Regions from separate parts of the Mesobacillus sp. AQ2 genome, predicted to be linked through region 2. Evidence: riboswitches for the same ligand, from Rfam matches in the RefSeq annotation. Region 2 holds a riboswitch; each other region holds the start of a gene.

Region 1 (10,535 bases), 1.9 Mb from region 2:
TGACCCCATGACGAATCGTCTTCAGCGCTCAAATCATATTCAACGGTACATGTTCGCCCTTCACACCAGACTTGTTTCGCTCTTTCATTAAGATCCTCTTCCAGGCAGCCTGCTGTCAATGTTCCTACTGTCCGATTGTTATCCAGTATCAGCATCATGGATCCTTCCTTCTTATAGGCGGACCCTTTTACAAGAATAATAGTCGCGAGCACCATAGGCTGTTGATCGGAACAACCGATTGTTTCCAAAATCCGATATAGATCCTCCACGAGTTCCCCCCACTTTATATACACATCTCTATATGAATATTCTGCATCACAAAATTTTATATTAATTCTTTTAAGAAATTCCTGGTTGCGACATAGAATGATCCCTTAAATCCCTCGTGGGAAACCTGCGGTAATGCCTGCAATTCGGAATTAAGCACATTATACAGGGTTGCTTGTTCTGTTTTGTCCCACTTATCCGCCTCAATTTGAAGGGAATTCCCAAGATTCTTGAAATGCTTGCTGAAATTCTTTATTTGCCTTCCCATATCCGCTTGCTCTTCAGGCATTAAAAGGAGCTCTTTCTCCCAATTTTTAAAAGTACCGGTGACTGTAGATAGATAGGTATGTGCTTTCTCTAGCTTTTTCATTTCTGATTGGCATCTGGAAATGTTGAATTTATGCTTTTTTCCAAAAGGATTGAACTTCAGGCTTTTGGAGGCGCTCTTCAACAAGGTCTTGGCGGTGCTTAGCTCTTGCTGGAATTGGTTTATGCTGTTCTCGACTTCAGTCGATTTCCCCTGTCCCCATTCAAATTCAATCCAGTGCGAAACTTCCGCAAATATGTCTGATATCTGCCGTGTCAGTCTTCCAACGGACGCAGCTGCCTGTTTTGTGTAATCCGGAGGATAGAAAAACATGTGAATCAATAAAGCAATCACTGCCCCAACAATGGTATCTACAATCCGGTCCATCGCATAATCCTTTGAATTCCGTTCAAAAACGAAAATAAATAAAATCGTGAGGGCTACCTGATGCAATACCGTTTCATCACGCCTCAGCCATTTTGCGATGAATGTCCCACCTAACATCAATAGCCCCAGCATCCAGCCATTCATGCTTAAACGGCTGACAAGGTATACGGTTTTTATGACACCAATCACTGTCCCGATAACACGGTGAATCGAAAAAAAGATCGATTGATAGACGGTCGTCTGTAAGCATAAAACAACGGAAAGCGGCGCCAGGTAAGGGTGATCTGAGCCAACCAGCTTGGCTACCTCCCAGGAAATTGCCGAGGCAATAGCCATTTTCCAAATCAAAACGGTTTTATTTTCTAATTCTTTTAGTTGCATGCCATCATTCTCTCATTCGTTTTTCCGTTATTTTTCTATTTTCCATAGGTTCTTATACAGAGGAGGAAAGTCACTTTCTTATCAATTTGAAATTTCATTTAACAAGTGGAAAACTTTTCGAAAATCAGCTCGTCATTTTTCGTCACCCAGATGCCAGCATCATGAGTCATGGGCACAAAAAAGCCATGATCAGAATCATGGCTTTTTCCGTAAAATATATTTCTGGTAATTTTCCAAGGTCATTGCGTTTTCGGCCAAAACTCGGAATAATAGCCAGTTCGAAGCTAAAGGCTCTATTATATGCACTAGATACCAGGACCAATAGCCACCTCTAAAGCTCATCAAACCCATTTTCATCCGATGTTTTCGTGTACTGTCTTGATTTTTGCTCAAAGAAATCGGTCTTGCCAAGGTCTACCTCCTGATAAGCGATGATCCATCTTAGCGGATTGGTGCGATGTCCTTCGAATGGCGCTGCAAATCCCAGCTGTTCTGCCCGTTTGTTGGCCATGAATTTTATATAAGCCTCCACGTCTGACATCAGCAGGCCATCGATATTGTTGCCGATAATATATTCAGCCCATTCAATCTCCAGCCGGGCAGCTTCCCGGAAGGCTGCAGTCCCAAACTCCCTCAATGATTGTGAGTCATACTTAGGGTTTTCACGGAGAATCTCTTTGAAAATCTTCTCAAATAATCCTACATGGAGCTGTTCATCACGGTTGATGTAGTTGATCATCGTGCTGGTGCCGACCATTTTCTGATTCCGCGCCAGATTATAAAAGAAGGCGAATCCCGAGTAGAAGAACAGGCCTTCAAGGATGACGTCATAAACGATGGAATGCAGCAGATTCTCGACATCAGGATTTTCAGCAAAATCCTTATACCCATCTGTTATAAACTCATTCCGCTTGCGCAGGATTGGTTCTGTCCTCCAATAGTCGAAGACTTCCTCTTGTTTCGATTTGGATACGATGCTTGACAGCACATAGCTGTAGGAATGATTATGGATCACTTCCTGCTGCGCCAGGATGATCATCAGCGCATTTAGACTAGAGTCGGTCAGGTAATCAGCCACCTTGCCGGCATAGTCTGTCTGAATGCTGTCAAGGAGGGCCAGAAGCCCAATTATTTTTAAAAAGGCGTCCCTTTCCTTTTCAGACAGCTGGGAAAATTGCTTGATATCCTTTGACATATTGATCTCAAAAGGGGTCCAGAAATTCCCCAGCATTCGCTTGTATTTTGGATATGCCCATGGAAAGCGGACATCATCCCAATTCAGGATATTTGAACTTTGCCCATTTATAATCCCTGTCGAAGCATTCGGTGCCCCAACATCTACAAGTGATCTTTTCTTTAATTGGGTCATGATTTTCCCTCCTCCCTTAGCTATGGCAGCTTTCACATTCATCAAAATCACTGCTCGACGTGGAGCGGACATAATATGTCGTCTTCAGCCCTGATTTCCAGGCATCCATATGCAGGTCCAGCAGCGCTTTTGCCTTGATTGTATTTTTCACATAAAAATTAAATGAAATCGATTGGTCGATATGGCGCTGGCGCCGCGCATTCTGTTTGATGCTCCAATGCTGGTCAACATTGTAGGCCGTCTTGTAAAACCACATTGTTTCTGCTGATAGATCAGGTGCAGTCACTGGAATCTTGTAATCTTTCTTTTCCTCAGAATATTCGAGCCTGAAAATTGGATCAATACTTGCTGTCGAACCCGCCAGAATCGATGTTGAAGAGTTAGGTGCCACCGCCATCAGGTAACCGTTCCGGATGCCATTCTGCTTTACCTCTTCGGCTAAATCATCCCATCTTTCACCGTTGTACTGTCTCTTCTCGAAAAACTGTCCTGTCGACCAATCGGAACCTTCAAAATAAGGATATGCCCCTTTTCCTTTTGCCAGCTCAAGGCTTGCGCTGATGGTTAAGCAGGCAATCTCTTCATAGAGGGCATCACAATATTCTGCCGCCTCTTCGCTTTCCCATTTGATTCCTTTCAGAGCCAGAAGATGATGCCAGCCGAATGTTCCCAGACCGATTCCCCGATAATTCTTGTTGGTTATTTGTGCCTGCAGCACAGGGATTTCATTGATATCGATGACATTATCCAGCATCCTGACTTGAATATTGATCACTCGTTCAAGTACATCATCCATTACACTTTTGGCAAGGGAAATCGAGGACAGGTTGCAGACGACAAAATCACCCGGCTTTTTATAAATTAAAATTCTTCCGTCCTCGATTGTTTCTTCTTCAAGGAGAGTTGGGCTCATGTTCTGGGTGATTTCCGTGCATAGGTTGCTGCAGTAAATCATCCCTTTATGGTGATTGGCATTCAGCCTGTTGACCTGATCCCTGTAAAACATGTAAGGCGTGCCGGTTTCTAGCTGAGAGACCATGATCGATTTAAAGATTTCAATTGCCGGCACCACTTCACGTGACAACCCTGGATGGTTGACGCATGCCCAATACTTTTCCCGGAATGAACCTGCACCCTTTTCCTCATCAAAATGATCTTCAAGCGAAAATCCCATTACCCGCCTTACTTCATGTGGATCAAACAGATACCAGTCGCCCCGTTTTTCTACCTGTTCCATAAATAAATCAGGAATGCAAATGCCTGTGAATATATCATGGGTCCGCTGGCGCTCGTCACCATTGTTCAGCTTTGCATCAAGGAACGGGAAGATATCTTTATGCCAGACATCAAGGTAAACAGCAATTGCACCCTGCCGCTGCCCTAATTGATCGACCGAAACCGCGGTGTTATTCAGCTGTTTCATCCACGGGATCACTCCGGAACTGATTCCTTTGAAACCTTTGATATCACTGCCGCGGCTTCTGATTTTGCCCAGGTACACGCCTATGCCGCCGCCATTCTTGCTCAAGGTTGAGATATCCGTGTTGGAATCATAGATGCTTCTTAAATCATCCGCTACCGTATCAATAAAGCAGCTCGACAGCTGGCCATAGCTTTTGCCAGCATTCGCAAGTGTCGGTGTTGCTACGGTCATATAGAGATTGGACAGCGCCCAGTATGCCTCCTCTACCAATCCAAGCCGCTTTTCCATCGGTTCTTCTGCCAGCAAGGTCATCGCGATGATCATGAATCTCTCCTGCGGCAGCTCCGCAAAATCGCCTTTTTGAGTGCGTGCAAGATACCTTTCCGCCATCGTGGCAAGCCCTATGTAGGTAAATAATTTGTCTCTCTCGGGATCGATCACTTTTTCAAGATATTCGATTTCTTCCTGGGAATAAGCCTTTACTATTCGGCTATCATAAATCCCAATTCCTATCAGTCTATTGATTAAATCATAGAAGGATCCATAACCAACTCCTTCCCGAAATCCTGCACTAAGCTTGTACAATTTCTTCAAGTAAAAGCGTGCTGCCACATAGGTCCAGTCAGGTTCAATACGGCCGATTCGTTCGACTGCTGTCAAAATTAACATGTTCTCGAGTTGATCGTCTGTCATATTCTTGGCTTCAAGGACCTGGTCGACCTTTTCTTTGAATGGTGAAAAATTTAATTGAGGGAACGATTGTTCAATTTCTGCAATCCGTTTGGCTGAATGATCATCCTTTACTTGAATTTTCATCGATGACTCCTCCTGCTTGTTTACTTTTTTTCTTTTCCAGCCTATGCTGCTTTCTCATGTCCGCCGTGTTGAACAGCTCCCATTCTTCAATACTTTCCGGAATGACCCCGGCGACCGGAACGGGCACACCTTTTTCATCCTTTGCCACCATGGTTAAAATCGAGGTGGTCGTCAAAGTCTTTTTACGCGTATTCAAGTTCTCGCTTTCCACTTTCACGAACACTTCCATCGACGTCCTCCCTGTTGAAATCACCACAGCTTCAAGCGTTAAGATATCGCCCACTACTGCCGATGACAGGAAATTCACTGAGTCAATCGAAGCCGTAACAACTGCCATCCTGCTGTGCTTCATCGCTGCAATCGCTGCGATTTCATCAATATAGGACAACACGGTGCCGCCAAAAATCGTTCCAAGATGATTCGTGTCCGGAGGCAAAACCAGCCGGTTCTGCAAAGTCCTGGACACATTTGTAGATAATCCTTCCATTCCTGACCTCCTGTTTGAAAAATGCTCCCTGAAAATGAGAAAAACCCATCTCGAAAGATGGGTTTAAGTAACGTTGATCAATTAACACCTCATATGTATCTGCAAAACTACATGAGCCTATCAATTTATCCCCGTAATACCTTCCCAATTCCCGAAGAAGATAACACGCATAAATATGGCAGGTCTCCTGACTTGTGCTTCACCCTACTTTAAGGCCTTCCCATCCATTTTTAAGACAGTGGTTCATCCTTATTTCGTCAGCACTTACAGTTGCGGGAACAGTTCTGGACTTTCACCAGATTCCCTATTAAGTCTTGTTCAGACACCATACTTACCGGCAATTTCAATATTTAGTTATATTAATCTCTTTCCAACACAATATATCGTGTTATGAATTGATAGTAAATCATCTCTGAGGGTTTTTCAACTATTTTCATAACAGCACGCCAATTATGAGTGTGGTCGATATATTGCGAAATGTGGTCGATAAATCTTTAAATGTGGTCGATAAAATCAAAAATCCGCTGATATATTTGGAAATATGGCCGATATAATTAAATTTTCGCCAATAAATTGAAACGCTGATGCTTGGAACATAACCCCGCAAGCGGAGAATCCCATGGGGGCCGGCCACGCTCAACCTGAATTCGCTTATTATCAATAAATTTAATCAAACGTTTGATTAAACATTACGGGCACAAAAAAAATCCACAAGAAGAAGTCTTTTGTGGATTTAAGTTTTGGCCATGCCTCGAGCGCACTTATTCAATCATCTCGGATATTGTTCACCTACCAAAGATTCTATTTCGCATTCTCATCAGGTTGATGAATTCCGAAGACATTTCCTTCAGTATCGTTATAATATCCTTGCCACGCCATTCCAGGGAGGGCATATTTCGGTATTGACACATTGCCGCCGTTTTCGAGAATTTTCGCTTCAGTTTCATCATAGTTTTCTACTCCCATTGTGCATGCAAATCCATTTAATGCTTGGTTAGCTTCTGGAGGAGCACTCTGCCGCTGCATTAATGCACCATTGATTCCAGGCTCTTTTTCATCGCCAGTCACAGCACCGAAGTATGGCATTCCTGCATATTCACTCCAATCTTGAAATGACCATCCGAATACCTCTCCATAAAACTTCTTAGCCCGATCCATATCACTCACATGAATTTCAAAATGAACTAATCTACCCATGATAACCTCCTGAATAAAAATTAGATGCTATTTATGTATATCGTGAGGACAAACTTATCTCCCTTTATTATAGGATATCCAAACAAATATATTCAATATTTTTAAAAATCTAACTTTTTATTCATCACCATGTATTGGCAAAACGGTAGAATCCTTAATTTCCCTCAAAGCAAGGCTTGTTTGTATCCTGGTGACCCCCAGCTCATTCAGCTTTCTAATAAATATCTCCAGGCCTTTGCGATCCTTGCAGGCAACCTTTAGCAGATAATCATACTCGCCTGATAAGCAATGACACTCGAGGACTTCCTTCATTGCTTCCAATGAACCTTCCAGTGATGCGAGCTTTTCAGCCTGGTGCATATTGGTGCTTATAAATACAAAGCATAGCAAATCAAAACCAAGCTTCTCATGATTTAAAATCGCGACCTGCTTTTTGATATATCCTTCAGACTCCAATCTCTTGATTCTTGCATGAACCGCCGGTGCCGATAAATTCACACGCTTTGACAGTTCAAGATTGCTTAGCTGTGCATCCTTTTGCAGTAAATCCAAAATTCTAATATCCACATTGTCCAAAACTTTGCTGACAATCGACTCCATGACTCATCACCCTTTTCAATTATTCAAAAAACAGATCTAACCACTATTCGAAAATGAATTTTTTAAACTAAAAACCTATATTACTTTCATTTATTTCAAATAATATAAATTATACAAAATATCATTATGTTTTTTAACTAAAATGTTAAAATAATTCATATGAACAATGTCATTGTGCACAATGGCTCTTTTAGAAGGGGAGCTAAATGACGTGAAATATTATATCTTATTGCTACTGACCAGCTTTCTTTGGGGCGGTAATTTTATCGTGGGAAAAACGCTAGTTGAGCATGCTTCCCCTGCCACCCTGACCATCCTAAGATGGGCTATTGCAATCATCTTCCTGATCCCGCTTGTCTGGCGGATAGAAAAAAAGCTGATTCCTCCAAAGGAATCGATCCTCCCGTTATTTTTGATGGGGGTCACTGGCGTGGCCTTGTTTCAGGCATTGCAATTCATGGCCCTGGAAAAGACGTCGGCTACCAACGTCGGTTTAATATCGACGTTAAACATGTTTTCAATTGCTGCATTCTCTTTCTTTTTTCTAAAGGAAAAAATAAACTCTCTTCAGGTCCTTTCAATGGTCGTCTCATTATTTGGCGTTTTGCTTGTTCTTTCAAAAGGAAATTTCGAGTCATTGTTTGCCTTGAAGGTCAACACTGGGGATATCTATATGCTGGCAGCAGTGGGCATGTGGGGAATGTATTCGGTCTTTAGCAAATGGGCGATGGCATCCGTTACACCGATGATGTCCACCCTTTATTCTGGCATTTTCGGTTTGCTGGTCCTTCTGCCTTTTACGATTTCAGATTTCACAGTCACAAACGTAAATGCATCATTCATCCAATCTATTTTATATACAGGCCTGATCTCCACAGTCCTTTGCATGGTCCTATGGAATATCGGGGTAAATAAACTCGGCCCAAGTGCCGCCGGGCTGTTTCTGAATTTCAACCCAGTATTCACAGCTGTTTTAGCCTTTGCTTTTTTGGGTGAAAAAATGACATGGACCCAGGGCGCCGGCAGTATCATCGTCATCGCAGGCTGCTTCTTATTTACCTTTTTGAAAAACAAGCCTGCTCCTTTAAAAGAAAAGCAGCTGGCAATTTCTAGACCTATTTTAGCTGGAGAGCCAATCAAGCAAAGAAATTAACAAAGAACAGCCTTATCCATAACCGAATAAGGCTTTTTTATGTTTCTGGATTCCATAATGAGTTGGTCGATATATTGCGAAATGTGGTCGATATAATCTTAAATGTGGCCGATAAAATCAAAAATCCGCTGATATATTTTAAAATGTGGTCGATATATTGGAATTTTCGCCAATAACATGAATTAGTGAGGCGCCCGGACATGCTTTTTGCCTCTATTTCGAGGCTAACCCCGATCTCGTTGTCATGTATCGCAGACTTTTTATGTTTTCTCCATGTAAATTAATCCGTTTGAGCGCCATAAATCAAAATAGACTCCCCATGCCCAAACACCCCTATAGGTGTTTTCCCTCAGACTTACACTGCTCCTTGTCAAAATTTGTTCAAGACTTTTTGACAGAATTGTGATGGTGTCTCCAGATGTGAGGTTCGTCACAACTGATGTGTGATATAAATGGTTTATTAATCTTGTAAACACTCATATCACATATGGAGGAATTAAAATGGCTCGCATAAATACATGGAACCCTGAAGACGATCGTTTCTGGCAATCTGAAGGAAAAAAACATGCCCAACGTAACTTATGGATTTCGGTACCTTCCTTGATGCTCGCATTCATTGTCTGGCAAATCTGGTCTGTGGTTGCAATTCGCCTTAATGATATTGGTTTTAATTTTACTGATCAACAGCTTTTCGCATTGGCAGCCATGCCTGGTCTTGTTGGTGCCACGCTGCGCTTTGTGTACACATTTGGAGTAGGAATGATGGGCGGACGCAACTGGACAGTCCTGACAACTGCAGTGCTCGCAATTCCGGCTGTCGGCATCGGCTTCGCGGTGCAGAATCCTGACACACCTTACTCAGTGATGCTTTTACTCGCTGCACTGTGCGGCCTGGGTGGCGGTAACTTTTCAAGTTCTTCATCCAACATCAGTTTCTTTTTCCCGAAAAAAGCACGTGGAACGGCGCTCGGCATCAATGGCGGTTTAGGCAACATGGGTGTATCTGTCGTTCAATTCGTAACACCATTAATCATTACAACTGGAACATTCGCTTTCATCGCTGGTGATGGACAGAAATTGTCTAACGGTCAGGAAGTATGGCTTCAAAACGCAGCATTCATCTGGCTGATCCCAATCGCCATCGTCACAATCGCTGCATGGTTCGGCATGGATAACCTGCCTGGCACAAAGCAATCATTCGCTGATCAATTCGTCATTGTAAAAAGAAAGCACACTTGGATCATGACATGGCTTTACGTTGCAACATTCGGATCTTTCATCGGTTACTCAGCGGCATTCCCGCTTTTATTGAAAACACAGTTCCCTGAATATATCTCACTTGCCTTCCTTGGCGCCTTCCTTGCTGCAGGTGCACGCCCTATCGGCGGATGGATGGCTGATAAGATGGGCGGAGCCAAGCTGACATCCATCGTCCTTGTTGTGATGATGGCTGGTGCTGGAAGCGTCATTTACTTCCTTGGCACGAAGCAATTCGGCGGCTTCCTGGCTTCATTCATGGTTCTGTTCATCGCTTCTGGCATCGGTTCTGGTTCAACATTCCAGATGATTCCTGGAATCTTTATTCCGAAAGAAGCGGCTCCAGTACTCGGCTTTACGGCAGCATTCGCAGCGTACGGATCCTTCCTGATTCCAAAGCTGTTCGGCTGGTCCGTAAAAATTTCCGGAGGATATGTACCAGCATTCTCCATCTTCATCGGCTTCTATGTGATTTCAATCGTCCTCAACTGGTACTACTACCAGAGGAAAGAATCTGTGGCCGTATTTGAAGCACAAAAGACAACAGCGTAAATTTGAAAGCCTCTCCCATAATGCGGGGAGGCTTTTTACCATATTTTATGTTTTAAAACTAAGAAACTTGGGTATATAGAACTATACAGATAGAGAGGATGATTATTTTTCCAAAGGGGGAGATTAAGCTGCTCACACTTTTTCTATTCCAAAGGGAACTGATCCAACTGAAAATTGAATATCAATTAAGTGCCGACACAGTCATCAAACAGCAAATTCTTAAAGACATTGCGCTCCTGACAGAAGCAATAAATGAAATGAAAGAGATGTTGGAAGCAAAACGCTCCATGCATTATGCCGATGATATATAGCAAAAAGAAACCGTATTTTGCACGGTTT
Region 2 (10,535 bases):
ATAAACGGCAGCGGTGCAGCGAAGGTGTTGCCCAGAAAAAATAGTATGCCTGATGACCAGTTTTTGCCGCTCCTTTTTAACAAGCCGAAAAAATAAACCAGCAGGGCCATTTCACCGGCAATCAGGAAATGAAATGGTCCCAGCGGCATCCCAGAAGCAAGTGCAGACAGCAGATGACCGATTGCGCCCACTGCTGCTCCTGCAGTTCCTCCCAGTACTCCTGCAGCCACAAGGGCAGGCAAGGTATCGAATGCCACACTCCCTATCACTGCCGGGATCTTGATGAAAGATCCCGCTGCGGAAAGGGCGATGAACATGGCTAACCAGGAAAGTTTTTTATTTTTCACCCTGCTTTTCCTCCCTGCGCTTTCCTTCCCTGAACACTTTCGCACTTCTTACGTATTCGACATCCTGCAGATTGAGCCTGAAATTAATCACCCTGGCGAGAGCGAAGAAATAATCGGACAATCGATTCAAGAATTGCAAAGCTGTATCTGAAACGTCCGGATCAGCTTTCAACAATGAAACAACTAATCTTTCAGCCCTTCTTGTGACGGTACGGGCAAGGTGGACCGAAGCTGCAGCAGGAGCTCCTCCAGGCAATATGAATCTCTCAAGCTCTGGAGCTTCCAAAATCAGCTCATCGATTTTTTTTTCCAGGTATTCTACTGATTCCTTTGTCAGCTTGAGCTCACGGCTTTTTGTTATATTTGCCAGATCCCCGCCGCAATCGAACAGCTCATGTTGGATCTTTTCGAGGTCTTCAAGCACATCAGCAAAAAGCTTAGGATTCAGCTGGGTAATAGCCTGGCCAACAAAGCAGTTTACTTCATCGACAGTTCCGTAAGCTTCTACACGAATATCATCTTTTTCCACCCGGCCTCCGATAATGCTAGTTTTTCCTTTATCGCCTGTTCTCGTATATAGTCTCATATCCATTCCCCTTTATTTTAGTTTCTGACTGATTCCATACCAGATCACATCAACCCGTTCAGCATCTGATACAAGATCCTGGTAAACCCATCCTGTTGCGTCGCGCCACAATCGCTCTTCGGGTGCAATGGGAACGATTCCTTTTGAAATGTCATTCCCAATCAGTATCAGTTTCCGTTTGTCGTCCATACTTTCCCACTTCATCCACTCTTGAATAAGTGACTGCCATTTTTCCCGGCTTGAGTCTGCCGAAATGCTTCGCGTCACTTCTCGAATCCACACTTCGATGCCTTCCAGAACAATGATTTTCTTACTATTAAGATCAGGGATTTTCTCCCCTTTGTAAGCAGAAATCCAAGTATGTTCCAGGTCCTCTAACTGATATTGTTCTCTGACCCATTTTGATTTTCCATTGAAGGCACCTCCTGTAACGAAATGCACCTTTCTCCCCTCCTTAAACCCTCTCTGCTCCAGGTTAATCGATAGCCCTGGCCATAAGGAATGTTCCAGTCCCAAAACTTTCTCTCTTCAGTAGCATACCGCGTCAGTAAATAACGGATCACTCCTCCATGAGTGACGAGTGCAGCTGTTTGGATACGATTTTCAAGGAACCTTTTAGTAATTTCGTTCCAACCTTTCTCTACACGCAGAGTAAAAGCAGAAAAAGATTCACCATTTGGAGGAGATACCTTGAAAGGTTCATCCAGCCAATTTTGGTACATGACATCCTTCTTCAGCTGGTCAAATGTTTTTCCTTCCCAGTCCCCGAAATTCATTTCCCGGAGCTCAGGTGAAATCTCTGGTTCATTTTTGGGAAAGAGGATTTTAGCTGTTTCTCTGCATCTGCCAAGATCGCTGGTAAAAATCCAATCAAAGACCCCGGGAATCTTGGTTAAAACCTGTCCCGGGACCAGAGTTGAATCCGTCCATCCCAGGTACGCCTTACGTTTATTTTCCAAAGTCATCCCATGGCGAAATAATGCAATAGCCACAATATCATCCACAGCAAAACCTCCGTCAATTCGACACTGGCTCCAAGCGTATCTCCAGTCATTCCGCCAAACCACTCAATAATTTTCTTCTTAAGGAACATCACAATGAAAATGACTGCAGTGAAATAGCTGGCCGCGCCAATATATAATCCGTAAAAAAGCAGGATTCCCACAAACCCAAAAAGATATAAAGGGTAAATCCATAACGTTGTTTTTGAAGAAGCATGATTAAATAATGCGCCAAGCCCCTCATTTTTGGCGGGTCTGACAGTAACGAGAAGGGTCCCCATCACGATCCGGGCGAGAAATGGAATAGCAATTGCTAGCAGATAAGTAGCATTGTGCAGCATACCTGCAATTTCGTAAATAAAGAAAAACTTTGCACTCAAAAGCATAATTACGGACAAGACACCAAACGCCCCTGTCCTGGGATCTTTCATGATTTCTAAACGTTTTTCCTGATCGCGGTAAGAAAAATAGGCATCACTTGAATCGATCCACCCATCAAGATGGATTCCTCCGGTTAAAATATTGTAAGCCAGCCATACTGCAAAGGCACCCGCTAAATCCGAAAACGGACTCCACTCTACAATCGCAAAGAGAATAGCTGAATAAACGGCACCTTGCAAAAGCCCAAGCAGAGGAAATGTCTGTATTGCTCTCTCAAGATGCTTTTTGTCCATCGGCAATTCCACAGGAATTGGAATCGTCGAGAAGAACTGCAGGTTGATCAGAAGCCCTTTAAACCATTTCATGTCTGCTTCTCCATTGTTCAGATATTTCCTTCAGCTTCTTCCAGTCAAGATGTTTCACAAGATGGCTAGCCAGTTCATCATACTTCTGTTCCTTTTGCCTGCTGATATAGACCGGATCTCGCACTGGCAGTCCCTTGGCACTTCTGATCGAATTCAGCCAGTGATTTCTCCATTCATCATTGTGAAATAGATGGTGAAGGTATGTGCCAATGACTCGGCCATCACTCCCATAGAATCCCTCCGCTCTGCCTTCTTCTAATAACAATAGTGGCTGGTGTGCTGAAGTCATTTCAGTTTCTCCTAAATGGATTTCGTAACCTGCTGCTGAAAGTGCGGTTCCTATCAAGGGATGAATCACTCCTTCTGCCCTGGAGGTTGTTTTTACCCTGGAAAAAGTAGTCTCCGCTGGTATAATACCTAATCCATCCTCTACGAAAAAAACAGCACCGGTATCACTGCCGAATGGGTCAATGAGCTTCTCGCCAAGCATTTGATATCCCCCGCAAATCCCGACGATAAAACCGCCACTATCTGCATAATCACGGAGCCAGTTGTCAATCCCTGCTCTTTTAAAGTTTTGAAGGTCCTTGATAGTGCTTTTTGTGCCAGGCAAGATCACGGCGTCAGGTACTCCTATTTCTTCCAGTGAATCGACCCAACGGACCGAAACACCTTCTTCTAGATAAAAAGGCTCTAAATCAGTATAGTTTGATATATATGGCGGCTTAATCACTGCAATATCAAGACCTGAGCTGTGTTTGCGAGATGGAATCGACAAAGAATCCTCGCCATCGATCATATGGTATTCTAGAAATGGAAGAACACCGAGAACAGGAATCCCTGTCCTGGATTCCAGCCATTTTATTCCGTCTTCAAACAAGGATCGGTCTCCGCGGAATTTATTGATAATCAAGCCTTTTACCCTCGCTTTTTCTTCGGGGGACATGAGCTCCAAAGTGCCGATAATGCTGGCAAAAACCCCGCCCCTGTCAATATCCGCTACCAGTACAGCGGGAACATCGGCGATTTCCGCGACTTTCATGTTAACAAGCTCACGGTCCTTCAAATTAATTTCCACCGGGCTGCCTGCACCCTCCATCACAATCATTTCATACTCTTCGTCAAGCTTTTCAAAAGCGAAAGAAATGGCTTCAAGTCCCCGTTCGTAAAAAGTCTCTCTGTATGCCTTTCCGGATAAGGTATTCGCCACTTCACCAAATAAGATTACTTCAGCATCCTGGTCGGACCTCGGCTTTAGGAGAATAGGGTTCATCCATACCGTCGCCTCTGTCCTTGCTGCTTCTGCCTGGATCCCCTGGGCTCTGCCGATCTCCTTTCCATCAAAGGTGACATACGAGTTGTTGGACATATTTTGCGACTTGAACGGCGCTACTCGAACGCCTTCTTTTGCATAGGCCCGGCAGATTGCGGTGGCAATCAGGCTCTTCCCCACATCAGATGCTGTGCCCAGAACCATAATCCCTTTCATGGAGAACCCTCTCCCTTCATTAAAATCGGCAGCCCAGCTTCAACTAAATATGCATAATCCGCCTCTTTTATAAGAGCTTGGTGGATTTGGCCAAGGACCTGAGCATAAGTGAAGACAAGCCGACCATCGCCTATTGCTTCCCCTAAGACCTCATTACTGACAACGATAAATGTCCTTGCCTGTTGGGCCACTTGCCTCAGTTCATTCATGACCTTTGTAACAATCATTTTCGGGAAGTCAGCTTTTTCCCACTGCCCATCTTCATGAAAAAATTCATTATTCAACAGCGTGGTTAGACAATCCAGCAGGACAATATCATTTTTAGTCAGAAGTGTTGAAAGCGGAGATAGATTTCTTGGGATTTCCCATGTTCTCCATTTCAGCCCGCTGAGTTCACGGTCCTGTTGATGCCGCATGATTCTCTCTCTCATTTCCACATCACCTGGCTGCCCTGCAGCGACGTAGTGCAACTGTCCGGAATATTCGGTTTCCATTCTTCCTGCAAGGACCTCGGCAAAACGGCTTTTGCCGCTGCGAACACCGCCGCTGATAAAAATCAAAGACGACTGTCCAGCCATTTTTCCACCTCCCCCATCAATTTGTCGTTAGCTTCAGGTCCCTTGATGGCAAATCGCAGCCATTTTCCTTCAAGCCCAGGAAAGTTCACAGTATGTCTTGGGATTATTCCTCTATGAAGCAGGTATTGCAGGAAGGAATGCTGGTCTTCAAGAGATGGATCCTTCAACAGATAAAAATTCACTCTGGATTGGGACACCAGCAGGCCATGTTTCTGATAGAAATGGAAAAGCCGCGTTCTTTCCTGCTCGATTAAGGCCCTCGTTTCTTTTATGTATGATTCACTGTCGAGACACCATTCACCTGTTTTCAGGGCAATCGCATTTGTGCTCCAATGCGGCTGGAATGCTGCTATCTTGCTAATGACAACTGGATCTGCAAGCAAGTAGCCAAGCCTCAATCCAGGTATTGCAAACATTTTTGTCATCGAACGGATGATGAGCAGATTAGGATATTCCTTTATGTTATGTGTGATAGATTCGTATTTTCCAAGGAAGTCGTAAAACACCTCATCTAAGATCAGCAAGCATTGATGCCTCCTGCACTCCTCCAGCAAATAAAGGATAGTGGACCTTGAATAATACACTCCAGTTGGATTATTGGGATTGCAAAGAAATAAAGCATCTGCGCTCTTTAGCTTTGCATTTAAATTATCATCCCTCCATTCCCATCCCTCATCTAGCTTGTGATACTGCACATGGCAGCCACTCACCCTGCAAGCTTCTTCATATTCCGAAAAAGAAGGCTGGACAATCACCGCCCGCTTTCCAGCAAGCATCCTGCCAATCAGCGAAATGATTTCAGCACCACCATTCCCAAGCAGGACATGGCTTTCGTGCAATCCTTCTTTTTTTGCAATCTTACTTTTTAAAATCGTCCCATGTGGATCTGGATACTCCATAACAGACTCAAGAAGCCGAAACCAATTCTCTTTTAACACAGGAGGCGGACCAAGCGGATTAATGTTGGCGCTGAAATCCAGCTTTTCCTTTGGAACCGGCAGATTCATTGCTTCAAATAAATAGTGTGGATTGGCACCATGAGATGGCCATTTCAACAAGAATCCCCCCAAGCCACAGCACTGCCAGAAAAAGCGGAACAGTCGCTGTTACTATTTTGTTTGCTGCTAAAATATGATTTTTCTCTAATATAACTAGTGCTTCGCCCATCGCAGCGCGTTCTGAAACAATCCCTTTATAATAATTTGTGCCCCCGAGCTGGACACCCAATATGGCTGCCACCGCTGCCTCGCCCCAGCCGCTGTTTGGGCTCGGGTGCTTCTTGGCATCGCGCCTGACCATTTTCCAGGCTGCCATTCTTGTGATGTAAAGCGGGCGGTTCATCATGACCATACAAAGTGAAGTAATCCTGCTTGGCACCCAGTTCACCAAATCATCAAGTTTTGCCGATGCCCAGCCAAAGTCCAAGTATTGATTATTTTTATATCCGACCATCGAATCACAGGTATTAATTGCCCGATACATAAGCGCAAGCGGTGCACCGCCAATTACGGCACAGAATAGTGGGGCTGTGATGCCATCGCTCGTATTTTCGGCAACCGTCTCGACAGCAGCCCGGACAATTTCTGGTTCTTCAAGCTGCTCTGTATCACGGCCAACAATCCAGGATAGCTTATGCCTCGACTCTTTCAAATCATGGTCTGCAAGTGGATAATAGACCGATAATCCGGCTTCTATCAGGCTTTTTTGAGCAATTGCAGTCGAAATCATCACAGCTTCCAACAGGATTCCTGCTAAGGGATGCAGGAAGTAAAAGAATGATGTAAGCAGAACACCGATGCCTCCAACAATTAACAGGACGGCAGCGACCATTGCCATTCCTTTGGCTTTTCTGCCGCTGCCTCTATTCATTCTACTGTCTAATTTGTAAATAAGCGTTCCCATCCATTTCACCGGATGCGGCCAGTCAGGCGGATCACCAATATACCAATCAAGAATGACCGCCAGTGTCACGGCGATAAGGTGATTAAAGATCATGTCTTCACCCTTTTCTTGCTGTTCCTGATTGCTTCCACGGTACATTCATGGACTCCCCTGCCAATGATTCGTCCCAGGGGAGTAATCGTGCCGGCGTAGTCAATTTTTTGCCCCTGCTGTGTTGAGGCAACCAGGATGCTGTCAGTGGATGTACCTGTTGCCACTGACCCTGATAGCTTATCCCTTATTTCCAGATCGTGAAGCGCCTTTGTCTTCGCTTCAGTAGCTGTCATGATGCTCTGAATGAAAGCTTCCTCAGTCAGTTCTCCGCTGACGAATATCCAAATGTTTATCGTTCCAGGCGACATATCAAAAGAATAATACTCACTGCTTTTCGTGGCGTCTACAGCGTTTCCAACACCTGCCGTAACAACGATAAAGATTGAAAATCCTTCTGCCTGATAGTGCTTATAGGATACATCTTCTAGCATGACTGCCGTCATCATCCCGACCGTATCTTCAGGCTGTAATCCCTGCTCCTTCAAATATTGGATCATTTCTTCCCTATGGTCGCTGCAGTCATACCCTTTGTCCACATGCCGGTTTACAAAAGTGCTGTACCAGCCGGTTCCCGCTCCGACAACTCCTGAAGACATCGTTCTTAATGGGAGTGGAGAATTCAAGACAATGTAATCTTGCTTCATCTTAAGATGATTTTCTCCTATTTTTACTTGTGCTGGTTCATCTGAGCAGCCTGCTGGATTCAAGCCTATTTCCTGCGCAGCAGCCATTGACTGTGCCAGCTTTTTTGTGATCTTCTGCAAATTATTTAAAAACATCCGGGTAAACGGCTTTGGCAAGCTCCTCTACTCCTTCTGTCAATCTCGGCCCAGTTCTTGTCACCTTATCGGAATGAACATCAACCACGCGGTTTTCCTTTACTGCAGTGATCTTGTCCCAGCCTTTCCGGCTTATCACATTTTTCACCGGCTCATTGGTATAGTATCCATGCGTCGTGATGATCACATCCGGATTACTCTTAATGATGGCCTCTGGGTCCAGCTTTGGCCAACCTTCTTCTTTTACAGTGTTATCCGCATTAATGATTTGCAGCATTTCGTCAATGAAGGTTTTCTTGCCAGCTGCATAAATTTCCGGTGTTGGTGATACTTCAACAAATACGGACTTTCTGTCTTCTTCTTTGATTTCCTTTGCTTGTGTTTTGATTTCTTCAATCTTTTTCTTCATGTCTGCAATCAAAGTATCGGCCTTTTCCTGTTCACCTAAGGCAGTACCAATCATGCTGATCGATTCATAGACTGCATCGAATGTCGTTGCGTCGTTGACTACCAGGACAGTGATTCCGGCATCCTTAAGCTGCTGGAGGCCAGCACCAGACGTATGTGCACCTGAAGCATGTGCAAGGACCAGATCAGGCTTTAAAGAAATGATTTTCTCAACATTAAATTCCATTCCGCCAATTTTCTCTTTCTCGGCCACTTCTTCAGGGAAATTATCAAAATCAGAAACTCCAATAATTTGATCATCAAGACCTAACCCGTATGCAATTTCTGTATTGCTTGGAATCAGGGAAACAATTTTTTCAGGCTTCGATTCGATTGTGACTTCTTGTCCAGTTCCATCCTTTATGCTCACTGGGAACTTTGCTTCTTCCTGTTGAACCGTTTCAGTTTTATTTGTCTTTCCCGCGTTGGACTGCTCAGCATTACCACACCCTGCCAATGCGCCAATTGTTAATAATAGTGCGAATAAAAATGCATTCAATTTCTTCATCTGTCATTCCTCCGAATTATCTTCTCAATTTTTTTCAAAACAAACTTTTTGCACAACAAAAAAAATCGGTCTATAAAACTAAAAAAACACCTCCATTTTACTCATGGAGATGTTTGTATCGGTTCCTCTAATAAAAAGCCAGAATCGTTCCCAAACACCTCCTATCCTCGTAGGTTGTGAAGCGAAGAATCAGGCAGGTCTCCTGGCTTCTGGTCATTGCTATCAAGCGCCTTCCCATACAAACAGTACAGTGGCATAAAGCTTGAAGCTCCCAGTTACAGTGGCGGGACCGCGTTGGAATTTCACCAACTTCCCTATTAAGTCTCTAAACTACTCAAATTCGTCTAGCAGACACCAGATTCTTTATGTATTAAATTTTCCGCTGGTTTCAATTATACACAATTCATGTCGAAAAAAGTGTGAATTTGGATAAATTATCTAAAATTAAATTTTAATAAGGGTCAAAAGCAGTAGGATACCATAAATAAAAAATCAAAAGACATCAATATAGCCTTTTGATTTTAAAGTTATGACTATCCTAATATTGTTTAGAAACTGCTCATGTTTGATTATTCTTCTCGCAATAGAATGGCTTCCTTCGCCATGACTGCAAGTTCAATTTTTTCAATGGTTTTGCAATAATTAGTTAAAATCTCTCCATCCACACTGACTTCCTTATGAAAATAATCGAGTACATGCCAATCCTCAAACCAATCCCCGCTCTCTGCCTCTTCATGAGGGGTATCCGGCCAGGCGTATTTCAAGGGCGGGCTGTATAGCCGCTCTGCCCCCTTTCTCAACTCGCAATTCTTGACCCGTCGCTTATAAAGGGAACGGGGAAAAGATTCATTGATATCATTAAACAAATGTGGCCAATAATCTTTTCTTGAGCCCGTGTGAGGGTGTTCATGGGCCCATTTCAAGACCCGAGCCAGAATTCTTTCTTGCTGAAAAAGAAGCGAATACAACTTTTTTCCGAATAAAATTCTCTCGTGGAGCGAAGTGAAGTAGCGCAACGTGCCGCCATTAAGTGAAGCTTTCACCTTTTTGTTCCCGGCACAACAGGGAAAAATGATATTGTTGAAATTCAAAAAATCGTACATTTTAAAGCTGACCGTACCTGTTACGATTTTTTTATAATGCTGGTTTTGGATCAATCTTTTTTCCAGATAGCTTTGTTCATTGATCACCATCGCAAACGCCAATGCAGCTTGATCACCACTGTTCCAAAAGTAACGCCACATCGTTTCCATGAAGGTGGAAACATGAAAATAACGTAAAAGATGGAACATTTCCTTTCTGCCTCTCACACTCAGGTCATAGATCAAAAATTGAGGATACACATCTTGAAATATCAACCAGCTGCCGCGCTCCAAAAAGGAAAAAAAGTCTTTCTGATCCTTATCAGATAAAAGCTTTGTCAGCAACTCCCCTTTTAAATCCGTCATGTTCCATCCGACGTTTCGCGATACCATATGTCCGAGAAATGCCCAATGTATTTCAGGGTGCTGAAGATAAAAATCAAAATACGCCTGCGTCCGTGTTACATTGTTTCGATTGAGTTGTCTCGTCTGCTCTTTTATAAAATAAATCCATCCTTTATCTTTTTCTGATAAATCAGGCAGATGACCGAAAGCTTTCTTTTTCGACTTTTTCTTTAATTCTTTTTTTACATCTGAGAAAGATTTAAGCAAGAACGGCATCATCCTTCATAAACGTTCATTTTGTGTGGATCATTCATTCCCATCAAAGGAATGCATATTCATTTTGCACAAGGAATATGAATACAAAGATGAATACTTAGGAGAGGAGCGGTTATATGAGGCATCGGGTATATAAGGAAATGAACAGAATCGCTGATCAGTTGATCCAGGACCAATCAGACAACGGTGCCTGGCATTATCCTTTCGAGACAGGGATCCAAACGGACTGCAGTATGATTATCTTATTACGGACGTTGGAGATAAAAGATGAAGAATTCATAAAAGAATTGGTGGATCGGATCGCCGGAGAACAGCAGGAAGATGGGTCGTGGAAGCTGTTTCACGACCAGGAAAAA
Region 3 (10,535 bases), 2.1 Mb from region 2:
AAAATAGACCTCCAATAAAATTCAATCCGCTTATTATTTTACCACTTTATTTTTTAATTAAGGAATTGTTATCAATATTTAATATTTGCTCTCCAGCTATACTATTTCCTGTTTTACATGCATGAAACCTGCGGGAAACACAAAATTAGCAATAGGCATCCGTTCCTGATCCAAATGCCTAATGTACTATATGACTTAACTAAGAACATCGTGAAAGGACAACACAGGTAAGGGTCATTTTTTAAAAAGGTTCTTGTTGATGGAGGCACCGCTAATTGGCCGGTTGTTTTACTGGCAAAAAACCGTCGAAATTTCCAATTCGCTATAAAAACGGGAAAGTCGCTATAAAAAATTGATTTTCGCTATATAAATGGAAAAGTCGCTATAAAAACTGATTTTTCGCTATATAAATTGATTCTCGCTCCAATTTCCGATTCTGAAACGGAATCAAACATCTGTTTTATTTTTTTTAAAGAAAAAACGCTCAGGATTCCCTGAACGCTGGTTATTTTACGATTAAAACCGGCGCTTTCACCCGTTTTGCGACTTTATGGCTGACACTGCCTAGGACCATTTCCTGCAGGCCATTCAAACCGCGGCTGCCGACGACCACGATATCAAACTGGTACTTGTTTGCATAATCAACAATCGCAGGTCCAGGTTCTCCGAGCAACTTTTCAAACTTGTAGTCCAGGTTTTCTTCTTCAAGCATATTGGTTACAGGCTGAAGCCTAGCTTTCCTTTTCTCCTCGACCACTGTCTGGTCCGCATTATGAAGGACATCCTCTTTGGAAGTTTGTCCATCAACAACATAAACTACAGTTATTTCACTGTCACCGTTAAGCTTCGCCAATTCTGCCGCTTTTTTCGCAGCTCGCACTGAATGATCGGAACCATCTGAAGCGAGCAAGATTCTATTAAATATCTCATTCCCCTCCATTTCCATAATCTAATATATAAAGAAAGCACGCTGATTCGTCAACGTGCTTTTTCAAACTTATTTTAGTGTCCCGTAAGCTTTGAGCCTTCTCGTTTGTGAACAGCCAATTTGTCAATCAAGTGGGAGCTTGGTTCATTCAAGCCTTGCAAACGGACCACGTTACCGTTCTCTCTCAATTTGATGATGATTTTATCAATAGCCGCAACCGCTGAATCATCCCACAAATGGGCATGAGTCAGATCGATGACGACTTCTTTTGCTGTTTCTTTCAAATCGAATGATTCAAGCAGATCTGTAACGGACGCGAAGAATACTTGTCCTGTAACAAAATACGTACGGCGTTCAGCGGCAACATCAAGTGTTGAAGTAACTTTTACCTTTGAAATCTTTGCGACAAAGAAAATCGCACTTAATATGATTCCGGCAAATACACCTTTTGAAAGGTCATGCGTAAACACTGTTGTTACAGTGGTGACAACCATGACGATTGAGTCTGTAACAGGAGTCTTTGCCATGCCTTTAATGGATGACCAGTCAAATGTTCCGATAGATACCATGAACATGACTCCTACAAGGGCAGCCATTGGAATTTGGACAACGATATTTCCTAACACAAGAATCAGGAACATAAGGAATGTACCGGCAACGAGCGCAGACAGTCTGCCTCTGCCGCCAGATTTTACATTGATGACGGATTGGCCGATCATTGCGCAGCCTGCCATGCCGCCGAATAATCCGGCAACGATATTCGCAATTCCCTGGCCGCGGCTTTCTTTGTTTTTATCACTTGAAGTATCTGTCATGTCATCGACGATTGAAGCCGTCAGTAAGGACTCAAGCAAACCAACGATCGACAAAGCCAATGAATATGGGAAGATGATTTTTAATGTTTCGAGATTGAATGGTACATCAGGAATCAGGAAAGTTGGCAATGCAGCCGTCAGATTCCCCATGTCGCCAACTGTTCTCACATCACTTTTCGTCATCAGAGCAATTACTGTAATGACGATAATCGCTACAAGTGGTGATGGAACTGCTTTTGTGATGCGCGGAAAAAGATAGATGATTGCGAGCGCGCCCGCTACCATTGCATACATAACCCATGTAGCATCTACAAATTGCTCAAGCTGTGCCATGAAAATCAGAATCGCAAGTGCATTCACGAAACCGACCATAACGGAACGCGGAATGAACTTCATGAATCTTGCCAATTTAAACACACCAAACAGAATCTGCAGGACACCTGTCAAAATTGTAGCTGCCATCAAATATTGCAAACCATGGTCAGCAACAAGTGTCACCATCAGCAGCGCCATCGCACCGGTCGCGGCTGAAATCATGCCAGGACGGCCGCCGACAATCGCGATTGTCACAGCAATAGCGAATGAAGCGTAAAGTCCTACCATCGGGTCAACACCAGCAATAATCGAAAAGGCGATCGCTTCAGGAATCAAAGCAAGCGCAACGACAATCCCTGAAAGGATGTCCCCTTTCACGTTGCCAAACCATTGTTCTTTAATTGTATTAGTATTCAAGTAAACACCCCTTAATTTTTATTTTATGGCTTCCTACTCTCAAGCAAGCCGGGTCCGATTAAAACAGGATTTATCATAACATATTTATTAAAGCTATCAACCATTGTTGTAAGCGCTGTTTTTTATGTATTTCTTCAAATATTGACTGATATCTCCGTTTTTCACATAGATGAAGTAAAAACCTTAAAATGTAAATCGGCCTTCTACCTTGCTTGTTTAAAGCTTTTTAAAACGGAACTTTGTTGAGGTTCCAGGACATTTTTACATGAAGATATCCTTTCTTGTGACCGTGATTCCAACTTCTCTCCGTTTTCAGGCACATATTGGCCTTGCTTGTTACCGAAGTTCCAGCTTTTTTCCGTTTTCGGGCACATGTTGAGCCTACTTGTTACCGAAGTTCCAGCTTTTCTCCGTTTTCGGGCACATGTTGAGCCTACTTGTTACCGAAGTTCCAGCTTTTCTCCGTTTTCGGGCACATGTTGAGCCTACTTGTTACCGAAGTTCCAACTTTTCTCCGTTTTCGGGCATATGTTGGCCTTGCTTGTTACCGAGATTTCAACTTTTCTCCGTTTTCGGGCACATGTTGAGCCTACTTGTTACCGAAGTTCCGGTTTCTCTCGGTTTTCGGGCACAAGTGGCCTTAATAACTGTAATTCTTAACTCAATAAACGATCAAAGTCCTGCAGCTCAGTGAGCTGCAGGACTTTTTTTCAACCAATCGGTGTGCATATTTCAATATAATGTCCATCCGGGTCTTCTGCGTAGGCAACGACCTGGCCCCATGGTTTTTCGGTTGGTTCGAGCAGGATCGGGACTCCGGCGGTGCGCAGTTTTTCTACGGCGCCCTGGACATCTTCTGTTGTGAAGCCTAACTCGAAGGTTTGTTCATTCCTGATTCCATCCGGGATTGGAAGCTTGGTAATTTCACGGCCGCTTTCCCTTGTGTTCATTGAAAGCACTGTGCTGCCTGTTTCATATTCGATATAGGTGCCAAATTCGTTTCGGAGTTTCAGGCCCAGCAGCTCGCCATAAAAATGCTTTGTTTTCTCCAGATCGGAAACATATAAAATCACGTATCCCATTTTCATTTCCATCGTCATCACCTCTTTAGTTTTACATTCGAGGTGGATTGGCCAGATTCCTTCATTAAAGTTCTCCCAGCTCGATAATTCTGGATCGCTTCCTTCGTGCAGGCATAAATCCCCTCGCTGATCAGTTTGCCTAGCGGCGAAGCTGTCCCTGCGTAGGAAATCTCTTCCCCCTGCTGGGTTGCGGCGATACAAATGCTGTCAGTTGAAATGCCGATGTTCTGTCCGGCAATCAACAGGTTGTTTCCTTCCAGCTCCTGCAGAGCGCTCATTTTTGCCTCAGCTGCAGTCATTGCGCTCTGGATAAACGCCTCTTCAGAGATTCGGCCATTAATGAACAGCCATGTATTGATATTCCTTGGGCTCTCGCGATGCGTATTGCCTGCCGAGACCATAATGAAGATCGATAATCCGTCAGCTTCGAAAAAACGGCGTGATGCGGTTTCCGCAGGAACAGCCGTCATCATCGCAACAGTCTCGCTCGGCAGAAAACCATTCGCCTGCAGATACTCAGCCATTTCTGCTTTATGGTCGCTGCAATTATAGTCCATTGGGACAACACGGTGTACAAAGGAATTGTGCCAGCCAATTCCTGCACCCGTTATTCCTGAAGACATTGTCCTTAATTTCATCGGTGACTTTAGTGTAATCCGGTCGAGACTGAATTCAAGAAACCTGGCATCTATTTTAAAATTGGCAGCTTCATTGCCGTCTGATTCGGGAACAAGCAGCAGCTGTGGCCGGGCGATTTCCGGGTGCGGGTGGTTTTTGATCTGTGTCTTATAAACAGCCTTGATTCGCTCTTCTTTTAAAACCTCAGAAGGAGTATCGACAATCAGCACCTCACCGTTATCCAGCAGCAGCAGCCTGTCACAATATAGCGAGGCAAGATTCAAATCATGGAAAATCGAGACGACTGTCAACTGCTCCTCTAAAGCCCATTTTTTCAGCAAGTCCAACAGCTCTTTTTGGAAGCTGAGATCAAGGTGATTCGTCGGCTCATCAAGCAGCAGAATCCTCGGCTGCTGTGCCAGTGCCTGCGCAAGATAGACCCGCTGCCTTTCGCCGCCGGATAGTTCAACGATCGATTTCTCCTGGAGATGGGTGATCCCTGTCTGGTCCATCACCTTGAGGACAATCTCTTCATCCTCATCACTCCAGCTGTGGAACCACCCTTTCTGGTGCGCATAACGGCCAAGCGAAACGGTCTCTTTCACACTATACGGGAAGGCCTGGTCAGAATGCTGCGGCAGGACTGCCATCATCCTCGCAAGCTGCTTCGGTGTATACTGGGTCAATGGCCGGCTATCCAGCTCGATGGCACCTTCCCGGAATTCCAAAGCGCCGCTGATCATTTTTAACAGCGTGGTTTTCCCGCTTCCGTTTGGTCCAAGAATTCCGAACAACTCACCCTTGCCAACCTCAAAGGAGATTTCCTTCAGCACCTCGCCGCCCGCATATCCGCCTGTCAAATTCTTCACTGTGATCATCGGCCAGCACTTCTTTCCCTGCGATTTTTCATTAAAATTAACGCAAAAACCGGTGCTCCGATTAATGCCGTGATTACGCCAATCGGCAATTCCGAGGGTGCGATGATAGTCCGGGATATTAAATCAGCAAGAATCAGGAATCCACCGCCAATCAGCACCGATAACGGCAGCAAATGACGATGGTCAGGTCCCCAGCCAGTCCTGGTCAGATGCGGAATGACGAGACCAACGAAACCAATCGTCCCCGATACAGCAACCGCTGAACCTGTTAAAAGGGAACCCGACAGCAAAATCAAAAGCTTCCGACGCTCGACATTGACGCCGAGATGCTGTGCCCGTTCCTCACCAAAGGACATTGCATTCAATTCCCTTGTATTTGCCAGTAAAATCACCAGACCAATCATAAAGAAAGGAAAAATGATTTTTATATACTCCCAGCCGCGCATCGATACGCTGCCGAGCAGCCAGCCAATGATTTGCCTCAGCTCTTCGCCTGAGAGAGCAATCATAAGCGAAATGAACGATCCGAGAAAGGAGCTTAAAATGATTCCCGTCAAAATAATGGTTTCCACCCTGAGCAGCCTGTCGACTTTCCGGGCAAAAAACAGCACAAACAACACAGTGGCGAATGCGAACAGAATGCTGAGCACCGGCAAGGTAAAGGCACCGATCAGCGGCAGTGAAAGGCCAAAAAACAGCGTAACGACAGCACCAATGGAGGCACCTGATGAAATCCCGAGCGTATACGGATCTGCCAGCGGATTTCGCAGCAGGCCCTGGAATGCGGCACCAGCGATCGCCAGTGACGCACCAACTAAGCCTGCCAGCAGCACGCGGGGCAGCCTGATTTCCATAACAATACTTGCATGCATGGGATCGATTCCCTGTCCCTGAAATCGGAAAATGTCAGCACCAATGATTTTAATGATAGCGGGTACAGGAATGGAAACCGTTCCGATTGATATTCCCAGCAGCATTGAGATGATCAAAAATGCTGCAGCAAAAACATATGCTAATCCTTTATTATTTAAAAACGTCCGGGTAAATGGCTTTTGCAAGTACCTCCGCTCCTTCAGCGAGCCTTGGGCCAGAACGGGTAACAAGATCGGAGTGGACATCGAATACCTGCTGGTCCTTGACCGCTTTTACATTGTTCCAGCCCTTCCGCGCAAGCACCTTCTCAACTGGCTTTTCCGTATAATATCCATAGGTTGTCACAATGACATCCGGATTACGCTCAACCATGACTTCCGGGTCGACTTTCGGCCAGCCTTCCATGTCACCGGCAGCGTTCTTCGCACCAATCAACTCAAGCATTTCATTGATAAACGTATGATTGCCGGCTGTGTAGATTTCCGGTTCAGGCGAGACCTCAACAAATACAGTCTTTTGCTCTTCTGGCTTAATGGATTCAGCTTTCTTTTTCAGTTCTGCGAAGCTGCTTTTCATCGAATCTACTAGCTCGGCTGCTTTTTCAGTCTCACCAATCGATTTTCCAATCATCTCGATTGACTGATACACTTCTTCAAATGACTGCGCATCATTCACCACGACAACCGCAATTCCTGCGTCCTTTAGTTGCTGCAGACCTTCTTTGGCCGTGTCTGCGGTGGACCCAGGGGCAAGGACAAGATCCGGCTTCAGCGAGATCATTTTTTCAATATTAAACTCGATTCCGCCGACTTTTTCCTTAGACATTGCTTCTTCTGGATAATTGTCGAAATCTGTGACGCCGACAATTGCGTCCCCGCTGTCAAGCGCATAAACGATTTCCGTGTTGCTCGGAATCAGGGAAATGATCTTTTCAGGCTTTTCTTCAATGACAACTTCTTCATCAAACGCATCTTTTACCGTGACAGGAAATCCTGTCTTCTGTTCCTGCGCGTTTTTTTCACCTTCCTTTTTTTCTGGCTGTGCATCAGTAGCGCAGCCAGCCAGGATCATGGCAGCCGCCACCCATATCAACAATAATTTCTTCATTTACTTCTCCTCCATTTTTCGATCAGCTTTGTCTAATCAGGCTGTTGATTTTCGTTCCAGGCGCTTCGCTTTCCGCGGGGCTGGCGCTGAGCCCGCAGGACACTGAATAGCCTCCTCGAGTTAGCCCACGCACGATGGAAATGCGTTAGCATTTTCGGAGGAGTCTACGCGACTTCCACTACAATCAACAGGATGCTAAGTACCAGCATTGTTCTTCAACAAAACTAATAATATAAAATAAAAAACATCTCCACCTGAAGGGGAGATGTCCGAGTAAGCAAATGTTTTATAAAAAAGACATAAAGCCTGTCGGCACCTCCCTATCCTCGTAGGTTTGCTTGGTGCAATGGACAGGCAGGTCTCCTGGCTCATGGTCAATGCTCGCTGCGCCTTCCCATACATTTGTACAGTGGCATGTTGCAGCTTGCTCCCATTTACAGTGGCGGGACCGCGTTGGATTTTCACCAACTTCCCTATTAAGTCTTGTTATAAAAGACACCTGTTCAGATCGTTATGTAATTTTCCGCTCCAACTCATTATACACGAATTGCCAAAAGTTGCTGCAAAAATTTTGTTTTTTCGACTTATTGTGCAAGCAAGCTCCATTCCTTCAACTTTTTATCGAAAACAAGTCTGCCGTCAGGATTGCTGCGGCTTGCTTCTTTATATTCATCCTGCATATCATCCATGTTGGCAAAATCTCCGATAATCCAGATCGGTATTTCAATCTTGTTGCGGTTCTGCTGGATATTCTTCAGCGAAAACACAGCCCCTTCCTTCAAGGCTGGTATCAGTGATTTCAGGATTTCCTTGCTTACAGATGGATAGGACTTCTTTTTCCGGATTCCAAGCAGCGTTTTTTCCGGTTTCATTTCTCCGAGTTTTCCTGACAGGACATTGCCAAGCATGCGGAAAAAGTCATTGAAATTGCGGTAATAGATCTTATTGAACCAGCCGTCCTCATTGGACAGGTACACAAAACGATTATTAAGCTGATTGTAAAAAGGCAGCTTCAAATGATGCTTGATATGCCCGAGATAAAGAAGTTCGGCAATTTCCTGGGCCGTCAGCACATTCAGTGCTTCCACTTCCTCAAAATCAATCCAGCAAAAATCCCCATATGCATGTACATTGGCTCCTACCAGCTTTTCGGCACTATCTCCTGGTACATACTCAAATAAAGTATGCCTGTTGAATTCGCCATCCTCATAGCGATGCTTCAACAGCAAAAGATGGTTAAATGGATCAGGCAGCGACCTCGAAAATTCATGGAATTCGATTCCGTGCGAAAGTACATAATGGTCCCGTTCGTTCATGTGGAGATATAATAAATCCCTGCTATAAGGATGGTTCTTTTTCAACAGCAAAACCTCCCGGAAAATTCTAAGCTGCAGAATGCCAGCGGCTCCGTACAAATGACGCTTCTTCCATTCTAACAAAAACGGTGGAAAATATCTTATTTTGAATCCTCAAAAACATAATTATTATCCACCTTTCCGATTAAAAGAATCCCTTTTCAAAAGAAACTAAACCCTCCTGTCATTCGTCTAATACTTATAGGGACATATTACCTGCTCAGGGATTGTGAGGATAATATTCGTCTGCTAGCATAAAATGGTAATACATTCTCGTACAGGCGAAAGATACCTGGTAAACGATTATTGTAAAAATGATTTTGGACAGGGTGTAGCAAATGGATAAATCCACAAAAAAATTCGACCGCTTTGATTGGACGTTAACACTTCTCTTATTGCTGTTTTTTCTGACAAGCTGTCTCGCCATTTATAGCGCCCAGAAGACCGGGCAATATGTTGGCCAGAACTTTTTATATAAGCAAATATTCTGGTATGTCGTCGGTTCAGGTATCATTGCAGTAGTAATGATGTTCGACAGTGAACAATACCGCAAGCTCTCCTGGTATTTATACGGCTTCGGAGTTTTCCTGCTCGTCTTCCTGTTTTTCGCTCCTGCCAGCATTGCCGAAGAAAGAAACGGGGCCAAAAGCTGGTTTTTCATCGAGCCATTCGGTTCAATCCAGCCTTCTGAATTCATGAAAGTCTTTTTGATTCTTGCCTTGAGCAGCGCCATCTATACCCACCATAAAAATCATCCTAGAAAGACACTCCAAACAGATTTCCTGCTGTTCATCAAGCTTGGCCTTATCACCGCCTTACCGTTAGGGATGATCATGATGCAGCCTGACCTCGGAACTTCCCTGGTCGTGATTGCGATTTTCACAGGAATCATCCTAGTTTCAGGCATTACGTGGAAAATCATCCTGCCTCTCTATGGCGGTGGAGCTGTACTTGGGGCCGGCATTCTGTATCTCGTCATCTGGAAGCCTGAGATCCTGAAAAAATACCTGGGGGTAAAAACGTATCAGTTTGGGCGCATCTATGCCTGGCTTGATCCGGAGAGCTACCCGGAATATGGCTACCATCTGCTAAAATCCCTCAGTGCGATTGGCTCTGGCATGCTGACTGGAAAAGGTCTCAATGGCAGTGAAGTCTATATTCCTGAAAGCCATACAGACTTTATTTTCAGTGTCATTGGCGAGGAATTCGGCTTTGTCGGCGGCAGTTTTGTCATTAGCCTGTACTTTCTGCTTATCTACCATCTGACAAAAACGGCACTGGATACGAATGACCCTTTCAATACCTATATTAGTGCAGGTGTCATTAGCATGATTACTTTCCACGTCTTCCAAAACGTCGGAATGACCATCCAGCTGCTGCCGATAACGGGAATCCCGCTGCCTTTCATCAGTTATGGGGGAAGCTCGCTTATGGGCAATATGCTGGCGATGGGGCTGATTTATGGAATCCGGTTCCATCATAGAACCTATATGTTTGCCTCAAGAGACAGGAGTTTTGATCTATGAAGCTAGTAAGCAATTATCGTGATAATAATGTTTTGAGGGGAAGTTTCATCCAGCTTGCCTCCGACATTTTCGGACTTGATTTTACCAACTGGCATGAAAAAGGGTATTGGGGAAGTCGATATATTCCGTTTTCCTTTACGGATGGCGGTCGGGTGATCGCGAATGTATCGGTCAATGAGCTTGAGTTGATCATAGCTGGAAAAAGCCTCAAAGCCCTGCAAATTGGTACTGTAATGACGCATCCTGATTATCGCCATAGAGGGTTGTCAGCAAGTCTGATGAACCATGTGCTGGCCGAATATGAGGGAAAGTATGATTACGTGTATCTGTTCGCCAATGACAGCGTGCTTGATTTTTACCCGAAGTTCGGTTTTGAACGGGTTGAGGAGCACCAGTTTTCAACGATAATTCCTTCTAATACAGACCGGGCAGGATTAAGGAAACTGGAGATTCCGGCAGATCTTAAGCAGATTGAAAAAATTGTTTATGGGAGAGCGCCAGTTTCCCAGGCCTTTGCGACTGCAAACTCTGGCGGCATCACCATGTACCATATCCTGAATGTTTTTCCCGACCATCTTTATTATGCTGAGAAAGAGGACGCGATTGTCATTTTCACGGAAG

The links. Region 2 has a riboswitch for cobalamin ahead of QNH36_RS11430 (ABC transporter substrate-binding protein). Riboswitches for the same ligand answer to the same signal wherever they lie in the genome.
Region 1: another riboswitch for cobalamin. It lies ahead of QNH36_RS02195 (acyl-CoA thioesterase); the one in region 2 lies ahead of QNH36_RS11430 (ABC transporter substrate-binding protein).
Region 3: another riboswitch for cobalamin. It lies ahead of QNH36_RS01190 (ABC transporter substrate-binding protein); the one in region 2 lies ahead of QNH36_RS11430 (ABC transporter substrate-binding protein).

What each region holds. Positions count from the first base shown of each region.
Region 1 is NZ_CP126080.1:430,193-440,727, reverse strand. It holds gene QNH36_RS02215 (XdhC family protein) at 1-269, opposite strand, end outside; gene QNH36_RS02210 (FUSC family protein) at 326-1,342, opposite strand; gene QNH36_RS02205 (ribonucleotide-diphosphate reductase subunit beta) at 1,674-2,711, opposite strand; gene QNH36_RS02200 (ribonucleoside-diphosphate reductase subunit alpha) at 2,728-4,950, opposite strand; gene QNH36_RS02195 (acyl-CoA thioesterase) at 4,928-5,437, opposite strand; cobalamin riboswitch at 5,598-5,782, opposite strand; gene QNH36_RS02190 (VOC family protein) at 6,239-6,634, opposite strand; gene QNH36_RS02185 (Lrp/AsnC family transcriptional regulator) at 6,752-7,234, opposite strand; gene QNH36_RS02180 (DMT family transporter) at 7,446-8,387, shown strand; gene QNH36_RS02175 (MFS transporter) at 8,889-10,196, shown strand; gene QNH36_RS02170 (hypothetical protein) at 10,295-10,507, shown strand.
Region 2 is NZ_CP126080.1:2,285,688-2,296,222, reverse strand. It holds gene QNH36_RS11480 (ECF transporter S component) at 1-347, opposite strand, end outside; gene QNH36_RS11475 (cob(I)yrinic acid a,c-diamide adenosyltransferase) at 337-933, opposite strand; gene QNH36_RS11470 (bifunctional adenosylcobinamide kinase/adenosylcobinamide-phosphate guanylyltransferase) at 946-1,374, opposite strand; gene QNH36_RS11465 (histidine phosphatase family protein) at 1,308-1,937, opposite strand; gene cobS (adenosylcobinamide-GDP ribazoletransferase) at 1,895-2,680, opposite strand; gene QNH36_RS11455 (cobyric acid synthase) at 2,667-4,169, opposite strand; gene QNH36_RS11450 (bifunctional adenosylcobinamide kinase/adenosylcobinamide-phosphate guanylyltransferase) at 4,166-4,747, opposite strand; gene cobD (threonine-phosphate decarboxylase CobD) at 4,726-5,802, opposite strand; gene cbiB (adenosylcobinamide-phosphate synthase CbiB) at 5,759-6,742, opposite strand; gene QNH36_RS11435 (adenosylcobinamide amidohydrolase) at 6,739-7,542, opposite strand; gene QNH36_RS11430 (ABC transporter substrate-binding protein) at 7,508-8,476, opposite strand; cobalamin riboswitch at 8,652-8,850, opposite strand; gene QNH36_RS11425 (DUF2515 family protein) at 9,046-10,179, opposite strand; gene shc (squalene--hopene cyclase) at 10,296-10,535, shown strand, end outside.
Region 3 is NZ_CP126080.1:213,209-223,743, reverse strand. It holds gene QNH36_RS01215 (universal stress protein) at 506-925, opposite strand; gene QNH36_RS01210 (SulP family inorganic anion transporter) at 1,003-2,475, opposite strand; gene QNH36_RS01205 (VOC family protein) at 3,186-3,569, opposite strand; gene QNH36_RS01200 (heme ABC transporter ATP-binding protein) at 3,575-5,053, opposite strand; gene QNH36_RS01195 (FecCD family ABC transporter permease) at 5,050-6,111, opposite strand; gene QNH36_RS01190 (ABC transporter substrate-binding protein) at 6,077-7,033, opposite strand; cobalamin riboswitch at 7,370-7,551, opposite strand; gene QNH36_RS01185 (hypothetical protein) at 7,618-8,394, opposite strand; gene QNH36_RS01180 (FtsW/RodA/SpoVE family cell cycle protein) at 8,727-9,914, shown strand; gene QNH36_RS01175 (GNAT family N-acetyltransferase) at 9,911-10,535, shown strand, end outside.